Regions from separate parts of the Massilia sp. MP_M2 genome, predicted to be linked through region 2. Evidence: predicted binding sites of a transcription regulator. Region 2 holds the regulator's gene; the other holds the start of a gene.
The links. The regulator FNR, encoded in region 2, switches genes on or off when oxygen is low (the NO sensors DNR and NnrR bind a similar motif). The targets are predictions, from matches to a motif close to TTGATNNNNATCAA.

Region 1 (3,407 bases), on a different contig from region 2:
GGCGCGGCCCATGAAGGGCACGGCGCGCGCCAGCGGCGATGCGGACATCGATGCCACGCGTGCGCGCGAGCTGGCGCAGGACACCAAGAACCGCGCCGAAAACCTGATGATCGTCGACCTGCTACGCAATGACCTGGGCCGCGTGGCCGTCACCGGTAGCGTGCAGACCCCCGTGCTGTTCGACGTGCAGCGTTATGGCGCCGTGCTGCAGATGACGTCCACGGTGCAGGCGCGCCTGAAGGCCGATGCGGCGCTGGTGGATGTGTTTGACGCGCTGTATCCGTGCGGCTCGATCACGGGCGCGCCCAAGCGCCGCGCGATGGAGATCATCCACGAGCTCGAACCCGATGCGCGCGGCGTCTACACCGGCGCGATCGGCTGGTTCGATCCGGCGCCAACAGGCCGCACGTTCGGCGACTTTTGCCTGTCGGTGCCGATCCGCACGCTGGCGCTGGCAGCGCCAGAAAACGGCGTACGACGCGGCGAACTGGGCGTGGGCGCCGGGATCGTCCACGACAGCGAAGCGCATGACGAATTCGCGGAGTGCCAGTTGAAAGCAGGCTTCCTGACCGGGCTGGCCAACGACGTCACGCTGTTTGAAACGCTGCGCGCCTCGCGCGACCATGGTTGCCGGCACGTCGAACAGCACCTCGAGCGCTTGTGCGCTTCGTGCCGCTATTTCGGTGTCCCGTTCGACCGGGGTGCCGCGCATTCTGCCCTGGACACCGCCTGCGCAGCGCTGCCGACCGACGATGTCTACCGCATGCGGCTGGCCGTCGATGCGGCCGGCGCGCTGACGATCACGTCCGGCGTGCTGGCGCCGCTGCAAGAGCCGGTCATGGTGGTGCTGGCCGACGACCCGACGGCCAGCAGCGACGTCTTCCTGCGTCACAAGACGAGCCGGCGCAGCCGCTACGACGCGGCCTGGCAGGCGGCCGAAGCGCGCGGCGCGTTCGATGCGCTGTTCTTCAACGAGCGCGGTGAATTGACGGAAGGTGGGCGCAGCAATGTGTTCGTGCGCGTGGGTGACGCATGGATCACGCCGCCCTTAAGCTGTGGCGTGCTGCCGGGTGTGATGCGGGGCGTGCTGCTGGCAGCGCCCGCATGGCATGCGCGCGAAGGCGTGGTCACGCGCGCGATGCTCGAAGCGGCCGACGACATCGTCGTCTGCAACGCGCTGCGCGGGCCGCTGCGCGCGGTGCTTGTTCAGAAGCGGTAACCGACGCCCAGGCCAAACAGCATCGGATCGACTTTCAGGTGGCTGATATTGGCGCCGCCGACGATCACTTCGCTGCGGATGTTGATGCGCTTGATGTCGGCGTTGATCGACCAATGCTGGTCCAGGCGAAAATCGACGCCAGCCTGCAGCGACAGGCCGACGCTGTCGTTTTCCAGGTCAGCCGCGCCATTGAGCAGCTTGACGCTCGAGATGCGCGTGTAGTTCACGCCCACGCCCAGGTACGGATTGAACGTGGCGCCAGGTGCAAAATGATATTGCGCGCTGAGCGTGGGCGGCAGGTGCTTGAAGCTGCCGATCCGGGTGCCGGCCAGCATCACATTGTGCCTCTGCGGATAGGTCAGGATCAGTTCCGCCGCGAAGTTTGGCGTGAAGAAGTAGCTGATGTCCAGCTCGGGGATGGTCTTGTTGCTGACCTTGATCGTGTCCGCTGCGCCCACACCGCCAACCGGGCTCGATTTGTTGTCTGGCTCCATCTGGACGGCGCGTGCACGCACCAGCCATGGCGATTCCTGGGCCAGCGCCTGCGCGGACGCCACGGCAATCACGGCTACTACGACCGATTTCAACATCGTTGTCATTTGTTCTTACCTTTCGTTTTTAAATTACTGCCACGAAAGTAAGCTTATTGATGTGGACCCCAAAAAACGTTGATCCACATCAAAATGACCATGTTACCAGTAAGGTTAAAGCGCTTTCTCGATCATACCGACCAGTTGCGGGTCTTCCGGCGTGACCTTGCTCGGGAAATACTCGAGCACTTTACCGTCGCGCCCGATCAGGTACTTGGTGAAGTTCCACTTCGGTTCCTTGCCGGTTGCCTTGATCAGCTGCGCGTGCAGCGGGTTGGCATCCGGTCCCTTGACCGAGGTCTTGGCGAACATCGGGAACTTCACGCCGTAGGTGTTGTAGCAGAGGTCCGCGATCTCTTTCGCGTTGCCCGGTTCCTGCTGGCCGAAGTCGTTCGACGGGAAGCCCAGGATCACCAGGCCACGGCTGCCATACTTGGCGTAGATCTTTTCCAGGCCTTCGTACTGCTTGGTAAAGCCGCAGTAGCTGGCCGTGTTCACCACCAGCACCACCTTGCCGCTGTACTGGCAGAGGTCTTGCGGCGCTTCATCCTGCAGGCGCTTGAAGCTGTGCTTGAGCACTGCCGGGCAGGCGGCCGGGTTCTTGCTCAATGCCGGCGCTGAGGCAGCAGGCGCGGCCTGCGCACTCGCGGGCGGGATGACGCTGACGGCGGCGGTGGCGGCGAGCAGCAGGGCAATGGTCTTGATCATGGCGTGGTATTGACGAGGTGGAGGTAGCAGCGATTGTAGCGCGGGCAGCAGCACTGCGCGCCGCTTTTCAGACGCTTGGCTGCAGGCTGCGATGCTCGATCTTGAGGCAGTGGTTCATCACCACATCCAGGCCGGCGGCGCGCGCCAGATCGGCGGCAACCTGGTTCTCGATCTCGAGCTGCATCCACAGGCACCCTGCCCCCACCGCGATCGCATCGCGCGCGATCGGGCCGATGTCTTCCGACTTGCGAAAGCAATCGACGATGTCGATGCGCTGGCCGCTATCTGCGAGCGACGCGGCAGCATCCTGCAGCGTGGCGAAGACAGGCTCGCCGAGGATCGTCGCGCCGGCATAGCTCGGGTTTACTGGCAGGATGCGGTAGCCGTGCCCCTGCAGGTAGGCGCCCACTTCGTGGCTGGCCCGGTCCGGCCTGTTCGACAGGCCGACGATGGCGATGGTGGTGCTTTTTTCGAGGATCTGGGCGATGGTGCGCATGGTGGCAGGCCGGTCGTTGGGATGGCGATCAGCTTAGCAGGTTTGCCTTATCTACCCTGGCACCGTGGCCATAACGGCTCGCGGCTGTCACGTACACCGACGTAGGGTGGACGGCTACGCCGTCCACGCGTTCAAACCAATGCCGCTCCTTGGCATACCAAGGTCGGTTGAACGCGTGGGCGGGAAACCCGCCCACGCTACGCCAGTCACAACATTGAATGGGTGGAGCGGTGACGCAGGACGCAGACGAAAAAAAAGGCAGCCCGCAGGCTGCCTTTTTTGTTGCCGAGCTTGTACCAAGCTCAACGGCCTTTCGAACGCAGACGCTGAATTGCCGCCAACTGCGCAATCGCTGCGGCCATTTCGGCCTGGGCTTTTGCGTAGTCGATCTTCG
Region 2 (3,407 bases):
ACAGCTGCGGCGGCTGGTAGTCGCGATAGGCGGTGTCGTAGTCGAGCCGGTGCTGCTGGAGGAAGTCGCGCGCCTGCACAAAGCGCTGGTTGGGCGTCATGGTGGTCTCCTGTTCAGGTTGCAGGGGCAGGCTGCGCGGCGGCGCGCCTGCTGTCGTGCTGCGACGCCCATCATGCCACCAAATGCGCGCCGCTTGCCAATTCGCGATGGCGGCCCGTTTCGAGAGTAGAATTCGGCTCCAACAAACTAAAGGCACGTGATGAAAAAGACTGACATGGCAAAAGGCGACGCCAAAAAAATTCAAGGCCAGATGGCTGCCCGGGGCGCTGTCATCGGCGCGCCCGCCAAGGATGCGGCGCCGGATCGCCGCGAACAGCGCGAACGTGACCGCGCGCTGGGACTGGTGCCGTTCGCCGTCAAACTCAACAGCGATCTGGTGGCGCAGCTGCAAACGCTGAGCAAAGAGCGCGACAGCGAGCTCAATGCGCTGGTGGCCCAGCTGCTGCAAAAGGGCCTGGCCGACCAAGCCTGATCCGCCGTATCGGGGCGTTCACCAAATCGCTTGACAATACTTTCTGGCAATCCTAAAGTGATATCACTTTGATGTCACAGCCACCCAGAAGAGGTCCAAGCATGAACGCATCGCACACCCGCCGTGAAAAGGCGTTTTCGTCCGCGAATGGCTACCTGGCCGCTTGCGCCGGCATCGTTTTCCTGCTGGGTGCGGCGTACCTGTTCAAGACCGGGGTCGAGACGCCCGACGGCTTGTTTCTGCTGGGCGCAGTCGCGCTGGGACTGGCCGGTCTGCTGTGCCTGACCGGCCTGTTCATGCTGCAGCCGAACGAGAGCGCGATCCTGACCCTGTTCGGCAAGTACATCGGCACCGACCGCAGCGAAGGTCTGCGCTGGGCCTTCCCGTTGTACGTCAAACGGCGCCTGTCGCTGCGCGCCCGCAACTTCACTGCCCCCACGCTGAAGGTCAACGACAAGCGCGGCAACCCGGTGGAAATCAGCGCGGCCGTCGTCTGGCGCGTGCGCGACACTGCGCAGGCCGTGTTCGAAGTCGACGATTTCGAGCGCTACGTGTCGATCCAGGCCGAAGCGGCGCTGCGACACCTGGCCTCGCAATACGCCTACGACGAAGGCGAGGATCTGCCGCAAGGCGAAACCACGCTGCGCGCCGGCATGGACGTCGTTGCCGACGCCCTCAAGACCGAGCTGCAGGCGCGCTTTGAAGCGGCCGGCGTCGAGGTGCTCGACGCCAAGCTGACCCACCTGGCCTACGCCGCCGAGATCGCCCAGGTCATGCTGCGGCGCCAGCAGGCCGAAGCCATCATCAGCGCCCGCAGCAAGATCGTGCATGGCGCCGTGAGCATGGTCGAAGCGGCCCTCAAAGGCTTGTCGGAGCGCGGCATCGTCGAGCTGGACGACGAGCGCAAGGCGGCGATGGTCAGCAATCTGCTCGTGGTACTGTGCTCCGACAAGGAAACGCAACCGATCATCAACACGGGCACGCTGTACAACTAGCGGCCGACCAGTATGGCAAGTCCAGGAAAAAAAGCGTTCGCGCTACGGATCGACCCGGCGCTGTGGGATGAACTGCAGCGTCTGGCCGCGCGCGACCTGCGCAGCGTGAACGCGGAGATCGAATTCCTGCTGCGCGAAGGCCTGGCCCGGCGCGGCATGAAACCGGCCGCGCCAAAAAGCCACAGCGATACTGACGGGGAAAGCTGACAGCAGGACTATAATCGGGGTTGAACCTCTGCCGGCCTATCCGATGATCCCCGCCCCACCCGCCCCGTCTGCACCGCTCGTCAACATCCAGGCGCTCAAGTCCTGCGCCGCGTGCAGCATGCACCAGCTGTGTCTTCCGATGGGCCTGGAAGACGCCGATATCGTCCGCCTCGACCAGATCATCGGCCGGCGCCGGCGGCTGGCGCGCGACGAGCGCCTGTACGGGGTGGGCGAGCCGTTTCGCAATCTGTATGCGGTGCGCTTCGGCCACTTCAAGACCTTCCAGGTCAACGCCGCCGGCGAAGCCCAGATCACCGGCTTCCAGATGGCCGGCGAATTGCTGGGCATGGACGCGATCAGCGGCACCCACCATTGCGACGCCGTCGCGCTCGAAGACAGTGAAGTGTGCGAGATCCCGTTCGTGCGGCTCGAAGAACTGTTCGGCGAAGTGCCGGCGCTGCTGCGCCATTTTCACCGCATCATGAGCCAGGAAATCACGCGCGAGCAGAACGTCATGCTCTTGCTCGGCAATATGCGCGCCGAGCAGCGCTTCGCCGTCTTCCTCGTCAACCTGTCGGCGCGCTACGCGGCGCGCGGTTATTCAAGCACCCAGTTCCAGCTGCGCATGTCGCGCGAAGACATCGGCAACTACCTGGGCCTGACCATCGAGAGCATCAGCCGGCTGCTGTCGCGCTTCAAGAAACAGGGTTGGCTCGGGGTCGACAAGCGCGAGCTGACGCTGCTCGATCCGGCCAAGCTCAAGGCGCTGGCGGCGGGGACGGATGTGTGCAGTCCGATGGCGTAATGCGGGCGATCGCAGCAGGTAGCGCCCGGCGCACCCTGGTGGCGCAAGCAGCAGTACCCGGTTTCAAAGCCAGCAGGCGCAGCCAGGCGGACGTAAGATCGGCATCGAATCGTCGTGACAATTCGTCGACGATGCCCTGACTACCTACCTGACCAGTTGCCATGATCCCTGCCCGCCCGTTTCTGCCCTCCCTGTTGTCTGCGCCGTTGTTTGCGCTGTTTTTCGCTGCCCCGCTTCCGGTGGCGGCATCGATCCTGCCGGACGTGCCGGACATCAGCGCCGTCACCGACTACCGCCCGAAGATTCCGCTGCGCGTCTACAGCGCCGACCAGGTGCTGATCGGCGAATTCGGCGCCGAGCGGCGCGACTTTGTGCAGATCGCGAAGGTGCCCGCGCTGATGAAGACCGCCGTGCTGGCCATCGAAGACACGCGCTTCTACGAGCATGGTGGCATCGACTGGATCCGCGCCCTGGGCGCGGCCAAGGCCAATATCACCGACTTCGGCAGCCAGGGCGCGTCGACCATCACGATGCAGGTGGCGCGCAACTTCTTTCTGTCGCGCGACAAGACCCTGCCGCGCAAGCTCACTGAAATCGCGCTGGCCTACAAGATCGAAAAGGCGCTGACCAAGGACCAGATTCTCGAGGTCTACCTGAACCAGATCTATCTGGGCCAGCGTTCCTACGGCTTTTCCAGCGCGGCGCGCACCTACTTCGGCAAATCGCTGAACGAACTGACGCTGGCGCAAACAGCGATGCTCGCCGGCCTGCCGCAGAATCCGTCGAGCAGCAATCCGGTCACGAACCCGGCGGCGGCAAAGAAGCGCCAGCACACGGTCCTGCGCCGCATGTTCGAGCTGAAAGCGAT

Region 1: RCH14_RS08895 (OmpW family outer membrane protein) is a predicted target of FNR. The motif match lies at 1,888-1,901, and genes of this name have one in related genera.

What each region holds. Positions count from the first base shown of each region.
Region 1 covers NZ_JBCHJF010000003.1:258,461-261,867, forward strand. Annotated here, with positions in the region: gene pabB (aminodeoxychorismate synthase component I) at 1-1,219, shown strand, start outside; gene RCH14_RS08895 (OmpW family outer membrane protein) at 1,207-1,809, opposite strand; gene RCH14_RS08900 (glutathione peroxidase) at 1,924-2,517, opposite strand; gene RCH14_RS08905 (CoA-binding protein) at 2,585-3,013, opposite strand; gene RCH14_RS08910 (F0F1 ATP synthase subunit epsilon) at 3,316-3,407, opposite strand, start outside.
Region 2 covers NZ_JBCHJF010000007.1:179,911-183,317, forward strand. Annotated here, with positions in the region: gene RCH14_RS16155 (AMP-binding protein) at 1-100, opposite strand, end outside; gene RCH14_RS16160 (hypothetical protein) at 260-532, shown strand; gene RCH14_RS16165 (SPFH domain-containing protein) at 634-1,527, shown strand; gene RCH14_RS16170 (hypothetical protein) at 1,540-1,734, shown strand; gene fnr (fumarate/nitrate reduction transcriptional regulator Fnr) at 1,778-2,539, shown strand; gene RCH14_RS16180 (PBP1A family penicillin-binding protein) at 2,701-3,407, shown strand, end outside.